Regions from separate parts of the Mumia sp. zg.B53 genome, predicted to be linked through region 3. Evidence: riboswitches for the same ligand, from Rfam matches in the RefSeq annotation. Region 3 holds a riboswitch; each other region holds the start of a gene.
What was found. Region 3 has a riboswitch for thiamine pyrophosphate ahead of thiM (hydroxyethylthiazole kinase). Riboswitches for the same ligand answer to the same signal wherever they lie in the genome.
Positions count from the first base shown of each region.

Region 1: it holds a riboswitch for thiamine pyrophosphate, as region 3 does, so the genes downstream of both, thiO (glycine oxidase ThiO) here and thiM (hydroxyethylthiazole kinase) in region 3, are expected to answer to the same signal.
Region 2: it holds a riboswitch for thiamine pyrophosphate, as region 3 does, so the genes downstream of both, KV102_RS05180 (ECF transporter S component) here and thiM (hydroxyethylthiazole kinase) in region 3, are expected to answer to the same signal.

Region 1 covers NZ_JAHWCK010000001.1:2,096,848-2,100,451, forward strand. Annotated here, with positions in the region: gene KV102_RS10245 (thiazole synthase) at 1-61, opposite strand, end outside; gene thiS (sulfur carrier protein ThiS) at 67-267, opposite strand; gene thiO (glycine oxidase ThiO) at 264-1,421, opposite strand; TPP riboswitch at 1,430-1,514, opposite strand; gene KV102_RS10260 (EamA family transporter) at 1,537-2,427, opposite strand; gene KV102_RS10265 (LysR family transcriptional regulator) at 2,502-3,419, shown strand.
Region 2 covers NZ_JAHWCK010000001.1:1,090,821-1,094,424, forward strand. Annotated here, with positions in the region: gene KV102_RS19385 (ABC transporter ATP-binding protein) at 1-1,243, opposite strand, end outside; gene KV102_RS05180 (ECF transporter S component) at 1,240-1,881, opposite strand; TPP riboswitch at 1,871-1,991, opposite strand; gene KV102_RS05185 (metalloregulator ArsR/SmtB family transcription factor) at 2,031-2,384, opposite strand; gene arsM (arsenite methyltransferase) at 2,470-3,282, shown strand; gene arsB (ACR3 family arsenite efflux transporter) at 3,279-3,604, shown strand, end outside.
Region 3 covers NZ_JAHWCK010000004.1:328,315-331,918, forward strand. Annotated here, with positions in the region: gene KV102_RS15850 (acetolactate synthase large subunit) at 1-292, shown strand, start outside; gene ilvN (acetolactate synthase small subunit) at 292-828, shown strand; gene ilvC (ketol-acid reductoisomerase) at 910-1,938, shown strand; TPP riboswitch at 2,242-2,333, shown strand; gene thiM (hydroxyethylthiazole kinase) at 2,322-3,113, shown strand; gene thiE (thiamine phosphate synthase) at 3,113-3,604, shown strand, end outside.

The DNA.
Region 1 (3,604 bases), on a different contig from region 3:
GCCGGCTCGTGAACGGCACTCCGGCCACGGTGAGCGGGGACGGGTCGGTGGTCGTCAGCACGACTCTCACCCTCCTTGGACGGCGGTGACGACGTCGACCTCGGCGCCGTCGCGGACGAGGTGGTCCTCCCATCGGGAGCGCGGCACGACGATGCCGTCGACGGCGACTGCCACGTCGGTACGTGGCAGCGCGAGCGTGCGGAGCAGCGCGAGCACCGTGAGAGGCTCGGCGAGCGCGTGGGCCTGGCCGTTGAGACGGATGGTCATCGGGCCTCCTGGAGTGTCGGCGACAGGCGAAGCGGGTCGGTGTGACCCGACCCCTCAGGTGGCGAGGACTCCTCGACGAGCGCGGTGATCACGTCGGCGGTCCAGGGCGCGAGGAGCACGCCGCCACGATGGTGCCCGGCGGCGACGAGGAGACCGGGGATGCCGGTGGCCCCGACCAGCGGCAGGTGGTCCGAGCTCGAGGGACGCAAGCCGGCTGCCGCCTCCACGAAGGCGCAGTCACGCAGCTCCGGCACGACCTCGACCGCGTCGTGAAGGAGGTCGTGCACCCCCTCCACGGTGACGGTCGTGTCGTACCCCCGCTCGAGCATGGTCGCGCCGACCACGATCTCGCCGTCGTTGCGCGGGACCAGGTAGACGGGTCGGCCGCGCACCGCGGCGCGCACCGTCCGGGCCAGCATGGGCCGGGGGGCATGCAGCCGCAGGATCTCGCCCTTGACCGGGCGCACGGCGTCGCGCAGCCACTCGGGTGCGCCCTCGGTGGTGCGTAGCCCGACACCGTTGGCGAGGACCACCACGTCGTGGCCGCGCGCGCGCCCGTCCTGCCTGGTGCGGACACGCAGCGTGTCGCCGTCTCGCACCAGGTCGACCGTGTCGTCGACGGCGGTCACGTGCCGACGCGCGCATGCCGCCAGCAGAGCAGCGAGCAGAGTGCGGTTGTGGACGCTGCGGTCACCGGGGATCTCGACGACGGCGCGCAGCGCTGGGTGCAGCGCCGGCTCCCGGGCGCGCACCTCCCGCCGGGTGAGCGGGTGGTACGGGATCGTGTGGGTGTCGAGCAGCGCGGTGACCCGCTCCTGCTCGCGGGCATCGTCCTCGGTGGCGGCGGCGAGCAGCGTGCCCTCCCCACGGACCTCCAACGCTCGCCCGGCATCGCGTTCGAGGGCGGCCGCCATGTCCGGCCACCGTGCGAGCGACGCGACGCCGACCCGCAGCAGCGCCTCCTCGCCGTACCACGCCTCACCTGCGGGGGAGAGCATCCCCGCGGCCGCCCACGAGGCCCCACGGGCGGGCGTGGGGTCGTACGTCGTGACACGGTGACCACGACGTGCGAGCGACCACGCGACGGTGAGCCCGACGACTCCACCACCGACGACGGCGACGTCGCGGCCGGCTGGCCGGTGAGAGCGCGACACTGCTCCTGCCTCCCTTCGCCGGCATGACCCGGATCAGGTTCGACGGTCGGAGCGGCATCGGCTCCCTCTCAGCCCGTGCCCGGGCTCCCGTGGGGACCTCCGCACCGTAGGCGGGCTACGACGGCGTCGTCAAGCGGGCCCGGCGCCCGCGGGTCGAGCCGAGAAGGACGCCGGCGATGACCACCGCGCCGGATGCGAGCTCGAACGGGTCGAGGCGTTCGCTCAGGAGAAGAGCGCTCGCGCTCATCCCCACCACCGGGACGAGCAGTGAGAACGGCGCGACGGTGCTCGACGGATAGCGCGTCATCAGCAGCGTCCACAGTCCCGAGCCCACGACGGTCCCGATGACGACCGTGTAGAGGAGACCCAGCACGGCGGGCACCGCCTCGGGGGTGAAGGCGGTCACGAGCGACTCTCCGACGGCTCCCGGCCCCTCGAAGAGCAGCGAGACCACCAGCATCGGGATCGGGGGGACCACCGACATCCACAGCGTGAGGTGGAGCGGGTTGGAGGGGTGCGCCTGGCGGTTCGCGAGGTTGCCGAACGCCCAGCCGAGCGCGGCCAGCAGCGTGAGCACCACGGGGAGCAGGGCTGCCGTCTGCGACCGGTGCCACGCCACGCCGGCGAGCCCGGCGATCGCGATCACGATGCCGAGAATCTGCCGGCCGCTGAGCCGTTCGCGCAGCAGGACGCCGGCGAGCACCACCGTGAAGGGCGCGGAGGCCTGGAGCACCAACGAGGCGAGTCCTGCGGGCATGCCCGCACGCATGCCTACGTACAGGAAGAAGAACTGTGCGATCCCGAAGCCTGCGCCGTACCCGATCAACCAGCGCAGCCTGACGTCCGGGCGCGGGACGAGAAGCACGGTCGGGACGGCGAGCAGCCCGAAGCGCAGCGCGACGCAGAACATCGGCGGGAAGTGCTCGAGCGAGGCGTGGATGGCGATGAAGTTCAGTCCCCAGGTGATCGCCACCAGTACGGCGAGGAGACGGTCGCGGGTGGTCACGAGAGCCAGCGTGCGCTTGCGCCTGGGTGAAGCACAATCGAATACTCCTACGACTACGATGTAGCGTTGCTTCAATGAAGGATGCTGGCATCGACGTCGACAAGCTCGCGATCGTGCGGGAGCTCGCCGAGCGGGGGAGCATCACGGCGGTCGCTGCGGCGACGTACCGGACGCCGTCGGCGGTCTCGCAGACGATCAAGGCCCTCGAGCGTGACCTCGGGACCGTCCTCGTCGAGCGTGAGGGCCGTGGGGTCAGGCTCACCGAGGCCGGCCGGCTGCTCGCCGAGGGCGCCGTCGAGATCGCCCAGGTCGTCGCGCGCACCCGGGCCCGCCTCGAGGAGTTCCGCGGCGAGGTGGCGGGCGAGGTCGCCGTGACAGCCTTCCCGAGCGGCGCCGAGATGCTGCTGGCTCCGCTCGCGCCGCGGCTCGCGACGCGTGCGCCCGGCGTGACCGTGCGGCTGAGCGACCTCGACCTCGCGGAGTACGAGGTCCGAGCGGCCACCGCCGACCACGACGTGGTCGTCGGGCACTCGGTCGTGGCGGTGCCGGACCCTGCGGCGACGGGGCTGCACGTCACGCCGCTCCTCCGTGAGCCGCTGGACGTGGCCGTGCCCCAGGATCACCGCCTCGCCGGCCGCGACCGGGTGCGACCCGAGGACCTCGTCGGAGAGCGCTGGATCGGCGTCCCTGTCGGCCATCCCTTCGACCTGCTGCTCCCCATGCTCGCCGTCGACGGACAGTCCCCTCGTGTCGAGCAACGGTTCCTCGACAACCACGTCACGGCCGCGTTCGTCGCGGCCGGGCAGGGTGTGGCGCTGCTGCCGCGGCTGTGGCGAAGAGCAGCGGAGGCACGCGGCGTCACGCTGCTCCCGCTCGACGGCGTGCGGGCGGGGCGCCACGTGTTCGCGCTCGCAAGGCCCGACCGTGCCGAACGCGCGGCTGTCCGATGCGTCCTCGACGCCCTCCTGGAGATCGCCGACGAGGCGAGATGAGGGTGTCGCCCTCGCTCGCTGCACTGGCCCACTCTTTGCACTCTCCAGGCCCGAGTGCTAGAAAGGAGAGCGTTAGCACTCGGATCATCTGAGTGCCAACGTGCCAAACGGGCCAGGACGATGAGGTCCGAAGGTCGCGGCGAGAAGGGTTCGCCGTGGACGCGGGTCGTCCGTCGCGGGCATCC
Region 2 (3,604 bases), on a different contig from region 3:
GCGGACGGTGAGCCAGGGCAGCACCGAGGGCCAGCCGTCGCTGCTCCCCGCCGGAGAGCCGGTACGGGTTCGCGTCGGCGAGGTGGTCCAGCCGGAGATGGGCGAGAACGGCGTCGACGTCGACCGGGACGCCGATCCGCCGGGAGGTCGCCGCGATCTCGTCGCGGACGCGGGTCGTGAGAAAGCCGTGCTCCGGGTTCTGCGGGACCCACCCGATCAGCGCGGCGAGATCGCGCGAACCGATCCGGTGCGGCGGTCGACCCAGCCCTCGCACCTCGCCGGCACCCGGACGTCGCAGACCCCCGACGACCTCGAGCAACGTGGACTTGCCCGCCCCGCTCGGCCCGCTGAGAACGGTGACGGCGCGCGACTCCAGGGCGGCGTCGACGTCGCGCAGCGCCGCGGTGACAGTGGCGCCCCGGATGTCGGTGCGACGCAGGTCGACGCCCAGCGCGAGCGCATCGAGGCGCGGCACCGCGCGGTCGGTCTCGACCAGCACGACCGGCGGCTCGACCGGCTCCGGCGCGGCGACCCCCGGCATCCACACCCCGGCGCCGGCAAGGTCGTCGCGCAGTGTGGCGACGAAGCTCACCGGGTCGGTGTCGGCGACCACGGATCCGTCGTGGCCCAGGACGACCACACGGTCGACGTGAGGGAGCCACGGGGCGATGCGGTGCTCGACCACGACGAGGGTCGCTCCTGTCTCGGCGACGACCTCCGCGACGCAGCGGCGTACGGCGTCGGCGTTGACGTCGTCGAGCATCGACGTCGGCTCGTCGAGGAGCAGGAGGTCCGCCTGCGACGCCAGCACCCCTGCCAGCGCGGAGCGCTGAAGCTCTCCTCCGGACAGCGCGGACGTCGGGTGCTGCATGCCGTACGGCAGGCGTACGGCGCGCAGCGCCTCGCGCACCCGCGGCCAGATCGCAGCCGGGGCGACGCGGGCGTTCTCGAGCCCGAAGGCCACGTCGCGGCCGAGCCGCTCTGCGACCACCGCGTCGCCGGGGTTCTGCAGCAGCATGCCGACGCGGCCGATGGTGGTGACCTCGCCGAAGGCGTCGCCGTCGCCGGTGGTCTCGAGCACCCCTGCGGCCGCCCGGAGCACCGTCGACTTCCCGGCGCCCGACGGCCCCGCCAGCAGCACCCGCTCACCCGGGCCGACGCGCAGGTCGAGGCCGGCGATGACCGGCGTGCGCCGGCCCAGCGGACGCCAACCGAAGCCGCGGAACGCGACCGATCCGGTCACGCTCGCGGGGAAGGGCTCGTGGACGACGCCGCGGCTCGGTCGTGGTGCTCGCGACCGGCCCCGAAGGCGTCGAGAGCTCCCGTCTTCGCCAGGGCCCGGACGAGCAGCCACCCTCCGACGCCCGCGACGAGCGCCCCCGACACCGCGAGGAACACGAGATAGACGAGCTGGTAGCCGAAGGCCCAGTCGGCGTAGTACGCGTACCACTCGTACACCGCCTCGAACGCCCCGGCGAGCGCGCCTGCTGCAGCGGCGACGACGACACCCCACCGGCGGTACAGGAAGAGGGCGAACACCAGCTCGACCCCCAGGCCCTGGATCAGGCCCGAGACGAGGACGGACATGCCCCACTGGTTGCCCAGCAGGCCGGAGACGACGGCTGCGACCACCTCGGTGCCGACCGCGGCGCCGGGTCTGCGGACGACGAGCCCGCCGATGACACCGCCGATCAGCCAGACGCCGGAGATCAGGCCGGAGCTCGGGGGGTAGGCGAACAGCGCCGTGCCGCTGACGACGGCGAACAGCTGGTTCCATCCCCAGAACACCACGCCGATCGCCACGCCGAGCATCGCCACCGTGACGAGGTCGATCGTGCGGTAGCGGGTCGAGGACGTGCGAGGACGAATGGCATCAGCCACGGTGACTCCCTTCGCCGGTGCTAACCGGTGCAGGTTCGGAGGGTCTGCGGGCTTTCCGCACTCTCAGCGCACCGTGCCCGTCGGGCACCTGCGCTCCCCTGTCGTGAGGTCGACTCTAGCCGCACCCGCGGCATCGTGACGAGCGCCCGCTAGGGCGCGGTCCGCAGCGAGGACGCCAGATCGGTCAGTGCGGAGTCGACGACGCGGTAGTAGGCCCATCGGCCTCGCTGCTCGCGGGTGACGAGGCCGGCGGAGACGAGCTGTTTCATGTGGTGCGAGACGGTCGGCTGACTCAGCCCGACCGGCTCGGTGAGGTCGCAGATGCAGGCCTCGCCTCCTTCGGACGCGGCGATCAGCGACATCAGCCGCACCCTGGTCGGATCACCCAAGGCTTTGAACATCCGGGCGAGCACCGCGGCCTGGTCGTCGTCGAGGACGCCCCCGGTCAGCGGCGAGCAGCATGCTCCGGCGGAGGTCTCGAGGACGGGAAGCGTCATGTCCATCACCCCATCGTGCCACACGTATTGACATCCGTCGATCAATCGGTAGTGTTCGATGCATCGAACTTCCTCGATCTCAGGAGACATCATGACCCTCACGAACGACGAGCTCGTCGAGCAGGTCCGCGAGCGCTACGCCGCCGCCGCCGTCCAGGCCCGCTCCGGCACCACGAACGACCTGGTTCTCGCGACGACCGAGTCGTGCTGCGCGCCGGCCGCCGACGCCGCGGACTCGTGCTGCGGCGGCTCCACCGCGGAGGTCGATCCCTCGTTCGGTGCCGGCCTGTACTCGAGCGCCGAGGCGGCCGAGCTCCCGGCCGAGGCGCTCGCCGCGTCGCTCGGCTGCGGCAACCCGCTCGCCGTCGCTGCCTTGAGCCCCGGCGAGAAGGTGCTCGACCTGGGCTCCGGCGGTGGGATCGACGTCCTGCTGTCCGCCCGGCGCGTCGGTCCCGACGGCTTCGCGTACGGCGTGGACATGACCGACGAGATGCTCGACCTGGCCCGGGCCAACGCCACGAAGGCCGAGGCCACGAACGTGGAGTTCCTCAAGGGGTCGATCGAGGACGTGCCGCTGCCCGACGCGGCCGTCGACGTGGTCATCTCCAACTGCGTGATCAACCTGTCGGTCGACAAGCCCCAGGTCCTCGCCGAGATGTTCCGCGTGCTGGTTCCGGGCGGGCGCATCGGCATCTCCGACGTCGTCGCCGAGGACCACCTCACGCCGGCCGACCGTGCCGAGCGCGGGTCGTACGTCGCCTGCATCGCCGGCGCGCTGTCGCGCAGCGAGTACCTCGACGGGCTCGCCGCGGCGGGCTTCGCCGACGCGACGGTCGAGCTGACCCATGAGGCGGCCCCGGGCATGCACGGTGCGATCATCCGTGCCACCAAGCCGACTGCATGACGGTCTCCGACGCCGGCACCCGCCCCGCTCTCGCCGGGCGGCTGTCGGCGACCGACCGGCTGCTGCCGGTGTGGATCGTCGCCGCGATGGCGGTCGGGCTGCTGGTCGGGCGCCTGGTCCCCGGACTCGACGACGCGCTGGGCGGCTGGGAGATCGGGGAGGTCTCCGCGCCGATCGCGCTGGGTCTGCTCGTGATGATGTACCCCGTCCTGGCGAAGGTCCGCTACGACCGGACACGCGCGATCCTCGGCGACCGCCGTCTGATCGCGGTGTCGCTGACGCTGAACTGGATCGTGGGCCCGGCGCTCATGTTCGCGCTCGC
Region 3 (3,604 bases):
CGATGGCCGCTACTCCAACACCGACCTGCAGACCGGCGCCGACGAGGCCCGCATCCCCGACTTCGTCAAGCTCGCCGACGCCTACGGCTGCGTCGGGCTGCGGTGCGAGAAGGCCGAGGACCTCGACGCGGTGATCGAGAAGGCGATGTCCATCACCGACGCGCCGGTCGTCATCGACTTCGTCGTGCACCGCGACGCGATGGTGTGGCCGATGGTCCCGGCCGGAGTCAGCAACGACATGATCCAGATCGCGCGCGACATGGCGCCCGAGTTCGGTGACGAGGAACTGTGATGAGCCAGCACACCCTGTCCGTCCTGGTCGAGAACACCCCTGGTGTGCTCGCCCGCGTCGCGAGCCTCTTCATGCGCCGCGGCTTCAACATCGACTCGCTCGCGGTCGGGCCGACCGAGATCCCCGAGATCTCGCGGATGACGATCGTGGTCAACGTCGACGAGCTGCCTCTGGAGCAGGTCACCAAGCAGCTGAACAAGCTCGTCAACGTCCTCAAGATCGTCGAGCTCGAGCCCACCACCTCGGTCGAGCGTGAGCTCATGCTGATCAAGGTCCGCGCCGACTCACGGACGCGCGGACAGGTCTTGGAGACCGTCCAGCTGTTCCGGGCGAAGGTCGTCGACGTCGGCGTCGACGCGGTGACCATCGAAGCGACCGGAGACCCCGGCAAGCTCGACGCGATGCTGAAGGTGCTCGAGCCCTTCGGCATCCGCGAGATCGCCCAGTCCGGACGCGTCGCGATCGGTCGCGGAGGACGGTCGATCACCGACCGCACCCTGCGGGCGGTCCCCGGCGCGTCCACCCAGACCGCCTGAGCGTACGGTCGATAGGGGCCGTACGTCTGATCCGAGCGGCACCACCCGGTGCCACACGGCACCACGAGAAGGAGCAACCCCGTGCCTGAGCTGTTCTACGACGACGACGCCGACCTGAGCGTCATCCAGGGCCGCAGCGTGGCCGTCCTCGGCTACGGCAGCCAGGGCCACGCCCACGCGCTGTCCCTGCGCGACTCGGGCGTCGACGTCCGCGTCGGACTCCCCGAGGGCTCGAAGAGCCGTGAGAAGGCCGAGAACGAGGGCCTTCGGGTGCTCACCCCGGCCGAGGCGTGCGCCGAGGCCGACGTCATCGTCGTGCTCGCGCCCGACCCGGCGCAGCGCAGCCTCTACACCGAGGCGATCGAGCCGAACCTCAACGACGGCGACGCCCTGATCTTCGGGCACGGCTTCAACATCCGCTACGGCTACGTCAAGCCGCCGGCCGGTGTCGACGTCGGCATGATCGCCCCCAAGGGTCCCGGTCACCTCGTCCGCCGCGAGTACGTCGAGGGCCGTGGCGTCCCCGTCCTCGTCGCCGTCGAGCAGGATGCCACCGGCAACGCGTGGCCCCTGGTCCTCTCCTACGCCAAGGCCATCGGCGGCCTGCGTGCCGGCGGCATCAAGACGACGTTCACCGAGGAGACCGAGACCGATCTGTTCGGTGAGCAGGCGGTCCTCTGCGGCGGCGTCTCCGCACTGGTCCAGGCGGGCTTCGAGACCCTGACCGAGGCCGGCTACCAGCCCGAGGTCGCCTACTTCGAGTGCCTGCACGAGCTCAAGCTGATCGTCGACCTCATGTACGAGGGTGGCATCGCCAAGCAGCGCTGGTCGGTCTCCGACACGGCCGAGTACGGCGACTACGTCTCCGGTCCGCGGGTCGTCGACGCGCGCGTCAAGGAGAACATGCAGGCGGTCCTCGCCGACATCCAGAACGGCGCGTTCGCCGAGCGCTTCATCGCCGACCAGGACGCCGGTGCGGCGGAGTTCAAGAAGCTGCGCGCCGAGGGCGAGGAGCACCCGATCGAGGGCACCGGCCGCGAGCTGCGCAAGCTCATGGCCTGGGTCAAGAGCGGCGACGACGACTACACCGAGGGCACCGCTGCGCGCTGACCCTCGTACGTCCCGACCGGCGGTGAGCCCGGTCCCACGCGCATCACGGCGTGGGACCGGACTCACCGCCGTCGGCGTTGGCGGGCCGCGGGGAGGTCTCCGGGGTAGATGAGACGAGCGAGCCAGCGGCGGGACGCGAGATAGACCTCGTGAACCCCTCCGCGGCGCCAGGCGCGACGGACGCGACGGGCGGAAGCCATGCATACCCCTCGGGGGAAGGAGTTGGGTGGGTTGCCCGAACGCTAGCGGGCCGGTGCGACGTCGCGGAAGGGGCTCCCGGCACTTCTGTTATCGTCGCCAGCAGTTGCAAGGCCGGGGTGCCCGAAGGGCTGAGAACACACCCGCCGAACCTGATCCGGGTCATACCGGCGAGAGGGAGCCTGATGCTCGAACCCCGTACCGCTGCCCACGTCCACGACCAGCTCCGGGCGCAGACCCCGCTGGTGCAGGTCATCACGAACTACGTGTCGATGGACATCGCCGCCAACCTGCTCAATGCCGCAGGCGCCTCTCCGGCGATGGTCCACGACCCGCACGAGTCCGCGGAGTTCGCCGGCATCGCCCAGGCCGTCGTCGCCAACATCGGCACGTTGTCCCCGCCGTGGGTCGACGGCATGCTCGCCGCGGTCGAGGTCGCCTCGGCCACGGGCAAGCCGTGGGTCCTCGACCCGGTCGCGGTCGGCGCGACCACCTATAGGCGCGAGTCCGCCGCTGCCCTGATCGAGCACCGCCCGACGGTGATCCGGGGCAACGCGAGCGAGATCCTTGCGATCGCGACGTCGACGGGAGCAGGGCGAGGGGTCGACGCCGACGCCGATACGGCCGACGTCCGTACGGACGCCGAGGCGCTCGCGTCCAAGCTGGAGACCGTCGTCGCCATGACGGGTGCCGTCGACATCGTCACGGACGGCACCCGTACGACCGAGATCCACGGCGGCGATGCGCGCGCCCCGATGATCACCGCGCTCGGGTGCTCCGCGAGCGCCCTGGTCGCCGCGGCCTGCGCGGTCCATGACGACGCGTTCGAGGCGTCGGCGAGCGCACTGGCGATCCTGACGGCCGCGATCGAGAAGGCCGCGCCGCTCGCCGAGGGTCCCGGATCGCTGCGCTGGCGGTTGCTGGACGCGCTGTCCACGTTGTCTTCCGAGGCGGTCGCCGAGGTCGTCGCGCGCTGATGGTCGGCCCGGCCGGAGACGTCCGTCTCTATCTCGTCACCGGGTCCGTGCCTCACGGTGCGGACCTGGTCGACGTCGTCGCCGACGCCGTCGACGGGGGAGCGACGACCGTCCAGCTCCGCGACAAGCACGCGTCGACCGACGAACGCATCCGGCTGGCCACGAGGATCGCCGCGCGCGTCGGTGACCGTGCGTCGTTCGTGCTCAACGACGACCTCGCGGCGGCGCGCGCCGTGCCCGGTGCGGGCCTGCACGTCGGGCCCGATGATCTCCACCCCGCGCGAGTGCGAGAGGTGCTCGGCGACGACGCGGTCGTCGGGTGGTCGCTGCACGACCTGGCCCAGCTCGACGACGCCGAGGCGCTCGCCGCGTGCAGCTACCTCGCGGTCAGCCCGGTGTGGGCGACGCCGACCAAGCCCGACACGACCGCGCCGTGGGGACTCGACGGTGTACGCCGCCTGCGCGCGGCAACGCCGGACGACCTCCCGCTC